3 regions of the Rhizobium sp. B230/85 genome follow, and region 1 is predicted to be linked to each of the others. Evidence: predicted binding sites of a transcription regulator. Region 1 holds the regulator's gene; each other region holds the start of a gene.
The links. The regulator LexA, encoded in region 1, represses DNA repair genes until DNA is damaged. The targets are predictions, from matches to a motif close to TGTTCNNNNTGTGTTCNG.
Positions count from the first base shown of each region.

Region 2: the regulator LexA is predicted to act here: its motif matches at 2,208-2,225, upstream of J5289_RS06060 (PA0069 family radical SAM protein).
Region 3: the regulator LexA is predicted to act here: its motif matches at 1,999-2,016, upstream of J5289_RS09180 (DNA polymerase IV).

Region 1 is NZ_CP072156.1:2,107,369-2,112,159, forward strand. Features, by position in the region: gene J5289_RS10275 (ComEC/Rec2 family competence protein) at 1-877, shown strand, start outside; gene lexA (transcriptional repressor LexA) at 858-1,577, opposite strand; gene J5289_RS10285 (VOC family protein) at 1,743-2,627, shown strand; gene kdsA (3-deoxy-8-phosphooctulonate synthase) at 2,624-3,469, shown strand; gene eno (phosphopyruvate hydratase) at 3,617-4,791, shown strand, end outside.
Region 2 is NZ_CP072156.1:1,273,834-1,278,624, reverse strand. Features, by position in the region: gene J5289_RS06080 (tetratricopeptide repeat protein) at 1-148, shown strand, start outside; gene J5289_RS06075 (4-(cytidine 5'-diphospho)-2-C-methyl-D-erythritol kinase) at 155-1,063, shown strand; gene moaB (molybdenum cofactor biosynthesis protein B) at 1,060-1,614, shown strand; gene J5289_RS06065 (glycosyltransferase family 2 protein) at 1,633-2,154, opposite strand; gene J5289_RS06060 (PA0069 family radical SAM protein) at 2,298-3,455, shown strand; gene J5289_RS06055 (ribonuclease HII) at 3,570-4,244, shown strand; gene J5289_RS06050 (F0F1 ATP synthase subunit B) at 4,297-4,788, opposite strand.
Region 3 is NZ_CP072156.1:1,900,477-1,905,267, reverse strand. Features, by position in the region: gene J5289_RS09200 (PleD family two-component system response regulator) at 1-435, opposite strand, end outside; gene J5289_RS09195 (response regulator) at 453-824, opposite strand; gene J5289_RS09190 (DUF3572 domain-containing protein) at 957-1,265, shown strand; gene J5289_RS09185 (hypothetical protein) at 1,268-1,909, shown strand; gene J5289_RS09180 (DNA polymerase IV) at 2,020-3,315, shown strand; gene J5289_RS09175 (ABC transporter ATP-binding protein) at 3,406-4,791, opposite strand, start outside.

The DNA.
Region 1 (4,791 bases):
GCCCTTCGGCCTCGACGGCGTGTTCTGGCTTGTCACCGGTTGGGGACTTGATATCGTCATGGTCATCGCAAAGACGGTGGCTGCATGGGGCGGCAATGTGCCCTTCGCGCGCCTGCCTAGCGGACTTTTCCCGACCATCATTGCCGGCTTCATGCTGATGACGGTGCTGCGAACGCCCATGCGCCATGCCGGCGCGTTGCTGATTGCGGCCTCGGTGACTTTTGCCGCCTTCCAACCGTCTCTCCAGAAATCGGAACTGCTGATTTCGGAGGATGGCGAACTGGTCGCCATGTTCCGGCAGGGGAGACTCGAGCGCAATCGTGAGCGCCCCCCGGATTTCATCTATCAGCAATGGCAGCGAGCCCTGCCGGTGTCAGAGGATACGCCGCCGCAAATGCTGCCGCCGGACAACTCGACCCCGCCCCATTCCGTTCGTGGCCGCCCCTCGACCCGTATGGATGCGGAGCATCAGGCCACATTGCGATCAGCAATGGAAACTGCTCTGGACAATGCGGTCGACGGCGGGTTTGCCTGCCATGGTCGCGATTGGTGCGTTGCCATGCTCGAGACGGGCGCGATGCTGGTGACTATCTCCGATGCGGCTTATCTGGGGCCGGCCTGCGATACCGCCGACATTGTCATCACGCCGGTCAAACTTCGCCTTGATCTCTGTCGGTCCGGTGCAGTGCTCTACACCGGCGCATCGCTACGCAAAACAGGTTCCATCGAGGTCAACTTGATATCTCCTGAGCCAAAGTTCATCACCGCGTTCAGCGCCCTTGACCGTCCATGGGAGAGGCATCGAGCCTATGACTGGCGAAAGCCGGCCTTCACCGGTACCGATGCCACGTCACCGGTCAGTGATACCGGCGGATAAGTCCGACAAGTCGCCCCTGGATCTTTACCCTGTCCGGGCCGAAGATGCGGGTCTCGTAAGCCGGATTGGCTGCCTCGAGTGCAATGGAGGCACCCTTGCGCCTAAAGCGCTTGAGCGTTGCTTCCTCGTCATCGACGAGGGCGACAATAATGTCGCCGGGGCTCGCCGTACTGGCATTGCGGATGATGACCGTATCGCCGTCGAAGATGCCGGCCTCGATCATCGAATCGCCTCGCACTTCGAGCGCGTAATGCTCGCCGGCGCCGACCATATCGGCGGGGACCATGATGTCGTGGGTGTTGTTCTGGATCGCGGCGATGGGAACACCGGCGGCGATGCGGCCCATGACCGGCAGCGAGACGGAGCCGCTGCGGTCGTCGACTGCGGGCTTTGTCGGCGCTGCGGCGACCGCCGGCGTCTTGCCAAGGCTGCCTTCGATGACGCTCGGCGAAAAGCCGCGCCGTGGCTGCGCATTCGGGTTATAGGCCTCGGGAAGCTTGATGACCTCGATGGCACGCGCCCGGTTCGGCAGGCGGCGAATGAAGCCGCGTTCCTCCAGTGCCGTGATCAGCCTATGGATACCTGATTTCGACGCCAGATCCAGCGCGTCCTTCATTTCATCGAAAGAAGGCGGCACGCCGGACTCTTTCATTCGTTCGTGAATGAAGAGAAGCAGTTCCTGTTGCTTGCGCGTCAACATCGTTTTTCGTGCTCCAAGTGCGAAACAAAGCCAGAACGGACACTATATGTTCCATATGTGTTCCGCAAGTGACTAAATCTTTGTGAACGCCGTTGGAATAATCGCATTTTTGGAAGATCATGTCGCGCTGCCGTCGCTGACGGCTTCGCAGGGTGGAGACAAACCATGACAGCAGCCTATCCAATCGACCATCTGGTCCTGCCGACCTGCGATATAGCCTCTGCGCGCCAGCGGCTGAGCAAGCTTGGCTTCACTGTCGCTGCCGATGCACGGCATCCCTTTGGTACTGAAAATGCTTGCGTTTTCTTCGCCGACAAGACCTATCTCGAGCCACTCGGCATTGCCAGTCTCTCGGAGTGCGAGGCGTCGGCGCTGGCCGGCAATGTCTTCGTCGCGCGCGACCAGGCTTTCCGGTTTCGCGTCGGCGACGATGGTTTTTCCTCCATTGCCTTCGCAACCGGCAATGCTGAAAGCGACCAGCAGCGCTTTCGCGACCGCGGGGTCTCGGCCGGCAAGATCCTCGAGTTCGAAAGGCCGATGCGCATGCCGGACGGGTCCGAATCGATTGCCGGCTTTCGCCTTGCTTTCGCCGCAGATTTGCGTGCCCCGGATTTCTTCGTTTTCACCTGCGAGCGCATTAATGCGATGCCGACGGATCGCAGCGCGCTGGAGAGGCATCCGAACGGCGTTCTCGGCATTTCGCGCATTGTGCTGTCCTGCGCCAGCCCGGAGGCGTTTTCCGGGCTCATCAGCCAAGTTGGCAATGGTGCCGCAATCGCTCCGCATTCCTTTGGCATCACAGCATCGGCAGCCAATGTGGAAATCGACATCTTGAGCGGCGAGGGGATGGAGGCCTTCTATGAGGCGGCGCCATCCGGTGAAGATGCGGGCCTGCGGGGGCGGGCAATCGTCTTTGCGGTTCGCGATCTTTCCGTGACAGAAGCGCATTTGGCTGGTAACGGCGTGACCTACACACGCAAGAGCAACACTATTCTGGTGAAGGCCGCTCCCGGGCAGGGGGCATTGTTTGCCTTCGAGGAGACAGCATGAGCCATTCGACAAATTCGGACGTGGTCGCCGGCGAAGGCCCCGGCAAGGTCACTTTCTCCAACAGCAAGCGCCTCTCGCTGATTGCCGGTCCCTGCCAGATGGAGAGCCGCGATCATGCCTTCACGATAGCCGGCAAGCTCAAGGAACTCTGCGCCTCGCTTGGCATCGGGCTCGTCTACAAGTCGTCCTTCGACAAGGCCAACCGCACATCCCTGTCCGCCCAGCGTGGCCTTGGGCTGGAAGCGGCTCTGGAGATCTTCGGCGAGCTGAAGAAGGAATACGGTTTCCCGGTGCTCACCGACATCCACACGGAGGAGCAGTGCGCCCTTGTCGCCAAGACCGTGGATGTCCTGCAGATCCCGGCCTTCCTGTCACGCCAGACCGATCTTCTGGTCGCTGCCGCCAGGACCGGCCGCATCATCAACGTCAAGAAGGGTCAGTTCCTCGCCCCCTGGGACATGAAGAACGTGCTGGCCAAGCTTAACGACAGCGGTAACCCGAACATCCTGCTCTGTGAACGCGGCGCATCCTTCGGCTACAACACGCTGGTCTCCGACATGCGCTCGCTGCCGATCATGGCGGCGATGGGCGCTCCGGTGATCTTCGATGCTACCCACTCCGTGCAGCAGCCCGGCGGCCAGGGCGGGTCCTCCGGGGGCCAGCGCGAATTCGTGGAAACCCTTGCCCGCGCGGCCGTTGCCGTCGGCGTCGCCGGCGTGTTTATCGAAACCCACGAGGACCCCGACCATGCGCCGTCCGATGGCCCCAACATGGTGCATCTGAAAGATATGCCGAAGCTGCTCGAAAAGCTGCTGGCATTCGACGCCATCGCCAAGGCCTAGCATCTGCGGGAGCGTTCAACAGGCTGACATGATCTTGGTTTAGTCGGCTATGACGTTCCCTCATTCGAAGCGCGTGATGGCATTGTAATTGTCACGCCTTCGATTTAGAGATTTCAATCGATTATAACCAGCGAGCAGGAACCAGCCATGACCGCAATCACCGACATTATCGCCCGCGAGATTCTCGACAGCCGCGGCAACCCGACTGTCGAAGTCGACGTATATCTGGAAGACGGCAGCATGGGTCGCGCCGCAGTCCCGTCGGGCGCCTCGACAGGTGCCCACGAGGCAGTCGAATTGCGCGATGGTGGCTCGCGTTACCACGGCAAGGGCGTCGAAAAGGCTGTAGAAGCCGTCGATACCGAGATTTTTGAGGCCATCGGCGGTCTCGATGCTGAAAACCAGATCCAGATCGACAACCTGATGATCGAGCTGGATGGCACGGCCAACAAGTCCCGCCTCGGCGCCAACGCCATCCTCGGCGTATCGCTCGCCGTCGCCAAGGCCGCCGCCCAGAGCGCCGACCTGCCGCTCTATCGCTATGTCGGCGGCGCCTATGCCAGCCTTCTGCCTGTGCCGATGATGAACATCATCAACGGCGGTGCCCATGCCGACAACCCGATCGACTTCCAGGAATTCATGATTCTCCCCGTCGGTGCAGAAACCTTCTCCGATGCCGTCCGCATGGGCTCCGAAGTTTTTCACGTGCTGAAGAAGGAACTGTCGGCCCAGGGTCACAACACCAATGTCGGCGACGAAGGCGGTTTCGCACCGGGCCTGAAAAGCGCGCCGGAAGCCCTGGACTTCATCATGAAGTCGATCGAGAAGGCCGGCTATCGTCCCGGCGAAGACATCTACCTCGGCCTCGATTGTGCTGCGACAGAGTTCTTCAAGGACGGCAAGTACGTTCTCGAAGGCGAAGGTCGCACGCTGGAGCCGGGCGCCATGGCTGAATACCTTGCCGAACTCGCTGCCAAGTACCCGATCCTGTCGATCGAAGACGGCATGTCCGAAGACGATTGGGAAGGCTGGAAGACGCTGACAGAGCTGGCCGGCAAGACCACCCAGCTGGTCGGCGACGATCTGTTCGTTACCAATTCCTCGCGCCTTCGCGACGGTATCAAGATGGGCGTTGCCAACTCGATCCTCGTCAAGGTCAACCAGATCGGCACGCTGACCGAAACGCTCGACGCCGTCGAAACGGCCCACAAGGCCGGCTATACAGCCGTCATGTCGCACCGCTCTGGCGAAACCGAGGATTCGACGATTGCCGATCTCGCGGTCGCCACCAACTGCGGTCAGATCAAGACCGGCTCGCTGTC
Region 2 (4,791 bases), 830 kb from region 1:
CTACAAGCCGGAAGAGGCCGACCTGCCGCGTCTGAAGGACAAGATCGCCAACGGCCTGCCGCCGCTCGACGACCCCAAGGCTGCGGAGAAATCCAAGCCGCCGGCAGCAGTCCCGGCCGAGACCCCGCCAGTCGACAAGAAATCCTGACGACCGATGCTATCGATTTTTGACGCGGGCGCCTTCGACCTCACGGAAGAGGCGCCCGCGAAAATCAACCTTGCCCTGCATGTGACGGGACTTCGGGGCGACGGTTACCACCTGCTCGACATGCTGGTGACTTTTACCGATCATGGCGACCGGCTGGGGTTCCGCTCCGCCGATGCTGACGGTTTCGAGATATCCGGACGGTTCGCAACGTCTCTTGGCCCGCAGGAGCAACCCACTAGCAACCTCGTGATCAGGGCGCGCGATCTTTTGCGGCAGGCATCTGGCGGCAGTGCACCGCCGGTGATGATTCATCTCGAGAAAAGCTTGCCCATCGCCTCCGGCATAGGTGGCGGCTCGGCCGATGCCGCTGCGGCCTTGCGCGGGCTGATGCGGCTTTGGAACATCACTCTCACGCCGGATAAGCTGAAGGCTCTTGCGCTGCAACTCGGGGCTGACGTGCCGATGTGTCTGACGAGCCGGCCGCTGATCGCCCGTGGCATCGGCGAGGAGATCGACGTGCTGCCGGACTTTCCCTCCTTCGGCTTGCTGATCGGCAACCCTCTGGTCGGGGTATCGACACCGGCGGTTTTTCGTCAGTTGAGGGAGAAGAACAATCCACCGTTCGGTTTCGAACACCGGCAACTGAAGAGTAGCCACGAGTGGCTTTCCGTGATCGACAGCCTCCGCAACGATCTAGAACCGCCGGCGCGTGCACTTTGCCCCGAGATCGGCGAGCTATCGGTATTGATGGCCGGGCAACGACCCAGGCTCGTCAGGATGTCCGGCTCTGGTGCCAGCTGTTTTGCCCTGTTTGACGATCTGGATGCAGCCAAAGCTGCGGCCGCTTCGCTTCACAGCCACAGGCCGGACTGGTATTTTCAGGCAACGCAGACAACCGCAGGAGATCTCCGATGACAGGCTCGACGCAACAGCGGCCTTTCGTGCCAGTCGGCATTGCCGTGCTCACCGTCTCCGACACCCGCACAGCCGAAGACGACAAATCCGGTGACACTCTGGTGAGGCGCATTGCAGACGCCGGCCATCGGTTGGCCGCCCGCGCCATCGTGCCCGACGATATCGCACAGATCCGCGCTACCGTGGAAGCCTGGACCACGGACCCCGCAGTCGATGTGGTGATCACTACCGGCGGCACCGGCTTTACCGGCCGCGACGTGACGCCGGATGCGCTGGAGCCGCTGTTTGAAAAGCGCATGGAGGGTTTTTCGGCGGTCTTCCATCGCATCTCCTACGACAAGATCGGCACGTCGACGATCCAGTCGCGGGCGACGGCAGGGCTGGCCAATGCCACTTTCATCTTCGTACTGCCGGGATCGCCCGGGGCCTGCAAGGATGCCTGGGATGGCATCCTGAAGGCACAGCTCGACTACCGTCACATGCCCTGCAATTTCATCGAGATCATGCCTCGCCTCGACGAGCACCTCAAGCGCGGCGGGCAATCCGTCTGATCAAAGAGGCCAGCCAGATCAGCGCACCGAGCGCGCCGCCACCCAGGACGGGATGATCTCGCTCGACAGCTTTCCGGGCTTCTGGCCCCTGGCAAGTTCTGCCAGCGTCATGCCGCTTCTGGCAGCGGCCACGGCCTGAGCCTTTGAAATGAGGAAGCCGAACTCCAGCGGCGACACCGCCCGACCGATGCGCTGCAGCAACGGCCGCCTGTATCCACGCGAAGCGGTGAAGCGGGCAGGCAACTTGTTCAGTGCCATATACTCGCCGATCTCGTCTATCCAGCCGGCCTGCGGGCGCGCGCCGGGTTCTACCAGGAGCAGCCACTCGCCGCGTGCGGAGCGCAGGATCTCGCCGAGATCCCATTCGGTATGATAGCGGCAGCCGGCGGCATCGGCGACGCGCTCGGTGCCATCGCTTAAGCCATGGTCGAGAACCACGACGTCACAGACCAGGCCCTCGATCGCACCCGCGACGAGGGACGCAAGTGTCTGCGCCAATTCGGGTTCCTGATCCCGGCATTCGATTATGACTGTCAACATCGCTCGTTTATAGTGCGGTGCATAATCGAATGCTAGCGCAGTTTTCCGCATTTTGTTCTTGCATTGTTCTCATTGCTGCGATAGGAATTTAATCAAGGTCAGACATCGGGATGCACGGGCATCCCCTGCCGCTGGAGCCACCGATGAACCAACAGTCCCTTGCAGGGCAGGCCGCATTCGCGCCTGCCAACACGGCAGATATGGCTGATGCACTGATCGTTTCGTCCGGTCTGCGGATCGACATCGACCGGCGGCGTGGTCGCGGTGCTGGGCTCAATCCTGGCGGTCGCTTCGAACCATCGAGCCGCGAGAGCGTCGACGACGGCTGGCAGTCGCTGGAAGACCTGCCTCCCTTCAGGACCGAGGTGCAGATCGAGAAAGCGCGCACGGCGATTACCCGCAATACGTCGCCGGACATTCCCTTCGATCGCTCGATCAATCCCTATCGTGGCTGCGAGCATGGCTGCATCTTCTGTTTCGCGCGCCCGACGCACGCCTATATGGGGCTGTCTGCCGGGCTGGATTTCGAGGCCAAGCTGTTTGCCAAGCCGGATGCGCCGAAGCTGCTGGAAAGAGAACTGGCCAAACCCGGCTACGAGCCGAAGGTCATTGCCATTGGCACCAATACCGATCCTTATCAGCCGATCGAGAAGGAATGGCGGATCATGCGCCAGATCCTGGAGGTGCTGAACCGGGCCAACCATCCGGTATCCATCGTCACCAAATCGGCGATGGTGCTGCGCGACCTCGATATCCTTGGCGAACTCGCGGCAAAGAACCTCGTGCGCGTCTCGCTGTCGGTCACCACGCTCGACCGCAAGCTTGCGCGCACCATGGAGCCCCGCGCTTCGACGCCGGCACGCAGACTGGAGGCAGTCCGGATGCTTTCCGCAGCCGGCATCCCGACTTCGGTCATGGTGGCGCCGATGATCCCGGCACTCAACGACCATGAACTCGAGAAGATCCTCGATTCGGCCAAGGCGGCCGGGGCTCAGGAGGCCGGCTATGTGATGCTGCGCCTGCCGCTCGAGGTCAGCCCGCTGTTCCGCGACTGGCTGCTGCAGAACTATCCGGACCGGTACCGGCATGTGATGTCGCTGGTCCGCGAGATGCGCGGTGGCAAGGATTACGATGCGGATTTTGGCAAGCGGATGAAGGGTGCCGGACCCTACGCCTGGCAGATCAGCCGCCGGTTCGAGATGGCCACCAAGAGGCTCGGTCTTACGCGCCGCAGCATTCGGCTGCGCACCGATCTGTTCGTTCCGCCGGATGGCAGTGGCGTTCAGTTGTCGCTGCTCTGAAAACCCCATTCCTGCGGACGGTTGCCCTGACTGTCCAAAGGATATCCCCCGGCTTGGCCGCCCCAATGCCGGGGGACTTGCAGGAAATCGGGTTGGCGTGCGAGGGTCAGCCGCATGACACGTCGCACGCCACCCGATTCTCCCCAGCTCTTCGAAGACCTGCCGCTCGTCCCGGATTTCACGCTCGAGCACTCGGCGCGCAAGGCAGGCCACTGGCCGGTTGCCGGCACGGACGAGGCAGGCCGAGGTCCTCTCGCCGGGCCTGTCGTTGCTGCCGCCGTCATCCTCGATCCCGATAACATTCCCGAAGGCCTGAACGATTCCAAGCAATTGTCTGCGACCCGACGGGAAGAGCTGTTCGAATTCATCATTGCGACATCGACGATCTCAATCGCATCGTCCAGCGCCGGGCGCATCGACGCGACCGATATTCGCAAGGCGAGCCTCGATGCCATGCGGCGGGCTGTCTGCGGTCTTGCGATCCCGGCAGGCTTCGTGCTTGTCGACGGGCTCGACGTGCCACCAGGCCTCCCCTGTTCGGGCAGGGCTGTGGTCAAGGGCGACCGGCGGTCGCTGTCGATCGCTGCAGCTTCGATTCTTGCCAAGGTGACGCGCGACCGGATGATGGTCAGGGCCGGCATGGTATTTCCGGCCTATGGCTTTGCAGCCCATGCCGGCTATGCCACCGCCGTTCATCGCAGCAGCATCGAGCTTGTCGGCCCCTGCCCTTTGCACCGCATGAGCTTCCGGCCGATGCGCAAGGATGTCCTCGCCAACGAAACCCCCTAAATGCAAAAAGGCCGGGACGATGCCCGGCCTTTCGCATTGATGTGTACAAAGCTTAGTTCAAGCTTGCCTTGACGTCGCCAAGCGCTGCCTGGAACAGCTTCGCTTGAACACCGGCGTCTGCCTTGCTGGCGATGACGGTTTGGGCTGCGGCGATTGCCAAGTCGACAGCGGCAGCGCGAACTTCCTTGATGGCGTCGAGCTCTGCCTGCTTGATCTTCTGCTCGGAAATTGCAGTGCGGCGTTCGACGAATTCTTCCGTCTTCTTCTTGGCTTCGGCTGTCAGCAACTCGGCTTCGCGAGCGGCAGAGGCAACGATATTGGCCGCCTCGACTTCCGCTTCCTTGCGCTTGCGCTGGTACTCGGCCAGCAGATGCTGGGCTTCCTCGCGCAGACGCTTGGCTTCCGACAGATCGTTGCGGATCTGGTCGGCGCGCTCGTCGAGCGACTTCGCCATCATGCCGGGAACCTTCATGTAGACGATGAGGGCGATGAACAGCAGCAGGCCAACGAGAGCGAAGAAGGTTTCGTCCAGATGGAATTCCATGGC
Region 3 (4,791 bases), 210 kb from region 1:
CCTGCCATCCTCGAAGCCGAGCGTGCGTGCGGTCTCGGCACGCGAGCGCAGCTCGTCACTTAGGGTCTTCAATCTCAGCAGGCTCTTGACGCGTGAAATCAGCTGGAGGTCATTGACCGGCTTTGTCAGGAAGTCGTCGGCACCGGCCTTGAGGCCGCGAACACGGTCTGCCGGCTGGTCGAGCGCCGTCACCATGACAACAGGGATATGGGCAACCTTCGGATCTGCCTTCAGCCGCTCACAGACCTCAAAGCCATCCATGCCAGGCATCATGATATCGAGCAGAATGAGATCCACCTGGGTGGTGTCGCAGATGGCCAGCGCATCCCTGCCATTATCGGCGGTCAGCACTTCGAAATACTCGGCCAGAAGCCTGGCTTCGAGAAGCTTCACATTCGCCGGAATATCGTCAACAACCAGAATTCGCGCGGTCATATGGTCTTTTTCAACGCTCAGGCGTCGCCCAGATAGGTCTTTATTGTTTCAATGAATTTCGGCACGGAAATCGGCTTGGAGACATAGGCTTCGCAGCCGCCCTGGCGGATACGCTCCTCGTCGCCCTTCATCGCGAAAGCAGTGACGGCAATCACGGGAATGACGTGCAGCTCGTCGTCTTCCTTCAGCCATTTCGTCACTTCCAGCCCGGAAACCTCTGGCAGCTGAATGTCCATCAGGATCAGGTCGGGACGGTGCTTGCGGGCGAGTTCGAGCGCCTCCATGCCGTTGCGGGTCTGGATCGTCGAGTAACCGCACGCCTCGATGAGATCGCGAAAGAGCTTCATGTTCAGCTCATTGTCTTCGACAATCATCACTTGCTTGGGCATAATACAGTGTCCTCGCCACCGGCCTTGAATCCACTCAGCGAAAATATAAGGTCGCGCGGCAGCCGATTCGATAAATCCGTTAGGGTGACGCTAGCGGCATTTGGTTGAGAAAAAGGTAATTTGCCCCGCGAAATGCAAAGCAACTTCAAGAAGCCGAAAGGATCTGACGCAGATCCGCAGGAAATCGCTATCGCTGTACTCGGATGGCTGGCGAACGAGCCGGATATGTTCGGCCGCTTCCTGGCACTGACCGGAATGGAGGCCGCCCAGTTGCGCAATGCTGTCAACGAGCCAAGCTTTCTCGGCGGTCTCTTGGATTTCCTGATGAACCACGAGCCATCGCTTATGGCCTTCTGTGCGGCGACAGGCACTGCGCCAGAGGCGGTCATGGCGGCTTCCGCACACTTCTCAGCTCCAGGCCTCGGCTCGGGGGAATACTGATCTTGGACGAGACAACTGACATAGGACATGTGCCGCTTCGGGACAGACCTCTCGTGGTTTGCGACATCGACGAGGTTGTTCTCGAGTTTCTGACGCCGTTCACCCGCTTTTTGCGCGCCAGGGATCACGACCTTCTGGCGCGCTCCTTCCGTATTCACGGCAACGTCGTCTCGAACCAGGATGGGACGGTGCCGGACGACGAAACCGTTTCGGCCTTCCTCGAGGATTTCTTCCTGACGCAGGACCAGTGGCAGACGCCGGCCGAGCGCGTCGTCGAAACGCTCACCGGCCTTGCCGGAGATGCCGATATCGTCTTCCTGACGGCCATGCCGCCGCGCCACCAGCAAACCCGCCGCGCCGTGCTCGACAGGTTCGGGCTTCACTTCCCGATGATCGCTACCGAGCAGCCAAAGGGGCCGGTGCTCGCGCAGTTGCATGGCGACAGGCCGCAGCCGGTTGTGTTTCTGGACGACATCGAGAGAAATCTGCTCTCCGTCGGACAGGCCGTGCCGGATTGCCTGCTGGTCAACCTCATGGCCAATGCCGATTTCCGGCCGTTCCTTCCAGTGCCCTCGCCCGGGATCGTCAGCGTCGAGGACTGGTCTGCGGCGGACATGTTGATCCGGGCGCATATCGGGCTTTGAGGTCCTGGACTGCAGGCACTTATACATGCTCCACCTCTTGCGCCGATTTTCATCCTTGAGTGGCTAGACCATAATGCATAGAGTGATGATGTTCAACATTTGTTCTCATCATGACCAACTTGCCTGATACCACGCCCGGCTTCTGCCGCGATTGCCTGAGCGAACAGCCGGCGGTCGTGAAGCGTTGCGGTGCGTGCGGCAGTCCAAGGCTTGTCTACCACCGCGAACTCAACGACCTGACGCTCGCGCATATCGACTGCGACGCCTTCTACGCGTCGGTCGAAAAGCGCGACAATCCGGAGCTTGCAGACAAGCCTGTGATCATCGGCGGCGGCAAGCGCGGCGTCGTCTCGACCTGCTGCTACGTCGCCCGCATTCACGGCGTTCGTTCGGCCATGCCGATGTACAAAGCGCTCGAGGCCTGTCCCAACGCGGTCGTCATTCGCCCGGACATGGAGAAATATGTCCGGGTCGGGCGCGAGGTCAGGGCGATGATGGAGGAACTGACGCCTCTGGTGCAGCCGCTTTCCATCGATGAGGCCTTTCTCGAACTTGCCGGCACGCAGCTTCTGCACCAGGATCGCCCTGCCCGTATCCTGGCGAAGTTTGCCAGGCGGGTGCAGTCCGAGATCGGCATCACGGTGTCGGTCGGGCTGTCCTATTGCAAATTCCTCGCCAAGGTCGCCTCCGACCTCAACAAACCACGCGGCTTTTCGGTCATTGGCCGACAGGAGGCAGTCGAGTTCCTGGCGCCACGTCCCGTCACCACCATCTGGGGCGTCGGCAAGGCATTTGCCGCGACGCTGGAGGGCGACGGCATCCGCACCATCGGCCAGCTGCAGGCAATGGACGAAGGAGCCTTGATGCGCCGCTACGGCGTCATGGGGCAGCGGCTGTTCCGGCTGGCGCGCGGCATAGACGATCGCGAGGTGCATCTTAACGACCCCGCCAAGAGCGTGTCTGCAGAGACGACCTTTTTCGAAGATATCTCCCGATATGACGACCTAGTGCCTGTTCTGCGCAACCTCTCCGAAAAAGTGTCGAGACGCCTGAAGAAGGGCGACATCGCCGGCCATACCGTGGTGCTGAAGCTGAAGACGGCGGATTTCAAGAGCCGCACCCGCAACCGCAAGCTCGAAGACCCGACACAACTGGCCGACCGGATTTTCCGGACCGGGCTCAGGCTGCTGGAGGCCGAGACCGACGGCACGAAATTCCGCCTTCTCGGCATCGGCGTTGGCGACCTCTGCGACGCCGGCCGCGCCGATCCGCCAGATCTTGTGGACGAACCCGCCGCCCGGCGGGCCGCAGCCGAGGCAGCAATGGACAAGCTCAGAGCCAAGTTCGGGGATGCATCGGTGGAAACGGGGTACACGTTCGGTGCCGGCAGGCGGGAGCGGTCGTGAAGGACTGACTGGCTGCCCCGTTCAGTGATGCTTACCAGAGCCGCCAGCAAAACTACGAGGCTGGTTGCGTCTGGAAATGCCTGAGATTCTCTAGCCGATCTCCTCCGGCATAAAGCCACCTGTCTGGCGTTTCCACAGACGAGCAAACAGACCGTCCTGTTCGATCAGCGCGTCCGGCGTGCCCTCCTCGACGATCCTTCCCTGATCGAGCACCACGATCCTGTCCATTCTTGCAATTGTCGAGAGCCTGTGGGCTATGGCAATCACCGTTTTCCCTTCCATCACTGCGCTCAGCCTTTCCTCGATGGCCGCCTCCGACTCGCTGTCCAGGGCGGAGGTCGCCTCGTCGAGCACCAGGATAGGCGCATCCTTCAGAATGACGCGTGCAATCGCAATCCGCTGTCGCTGGCCGCCGGAGAGCTTGATGCCGCGATCTCCGACAAAGGCATCCAATCCCTTGCGCCCCTCACCATCGGCAAGCTCGGAAATGAAATCGTTGGCCCGTGCAGCCTGTGCTGCTGCCTCGATCTCCGCTTGATCTGCGTCGGGGCGTCCGTAGCGGATATTGTCGGCAACCGAGCGGTGGAGGAGCGCTACATCCTGGGCAATGACGCCGATCCCCTTGCGCAGGCTCGCCTGGGTGACCTCCCGGATATCCTGTCCATCGATGCGGATCGTGCCGGCAGTGATATCATAAAATCGAAGCAGCAGGTTCACCAACGTCGTCTTGCCGGCGCCGGAGAAGCCGACAAGTCCGATCTTTTCGCCGGGTCTTATCGTGAGCGAGAGATCGGTGATGATGGCCTTGCCGGATGCATAGGAGAAGCCGACGCCCTCGAAGCGGATCTCCCCATGCGACACGGAGAGGTTCTTCGCACCGGGCATATCCGTGATCGTCGGCGGCGTCGTCATCACAGGCATCGCGTCCTTGATGGTGCCGAGCGCCTTGAAGATTTGCTGGCCCATCTGCAGGAAGGTGAAGGATCCCGCCGACAGACGCTGCAGGATATAGACCGTCGCCACGAAATCGCCGACGGTGACAAAGCGGTCGTAGAGGCCGACAAACCCGATCCCCAGCATCACTAGCCAGAGCAGCATATTGAAACTGATGACGACCAGTTCGGTCGTCCGGTAGATGCGTTGCTCATGATGGAGCGTACGCACCGCCTCGGACATGATCTTCCTCAGCGTGCCCGCCTCGCTGTCTTCGGCGGCAAACTGCTTGACCATCTGGATATTGCTGTAGAGGTCGGTCAGCGCACCGGAGATAAGGCTGTTCTGCTTGGCGGAGCGACGTGCACGCTCCGTGAAATCGGGGACGACCTTGATGGTGAAGGCAACGTTCAGCGCAATCCAGACAATGACGGGAAGCGCCAGTTGCCACGACAATGCCAGCAGCAGGAATACGGAGCCGAAGATCTGCAACACGAAGCGCGGCGCGGTCTGGAAGGTGATCAGCATCTGTTGCTGGACGGC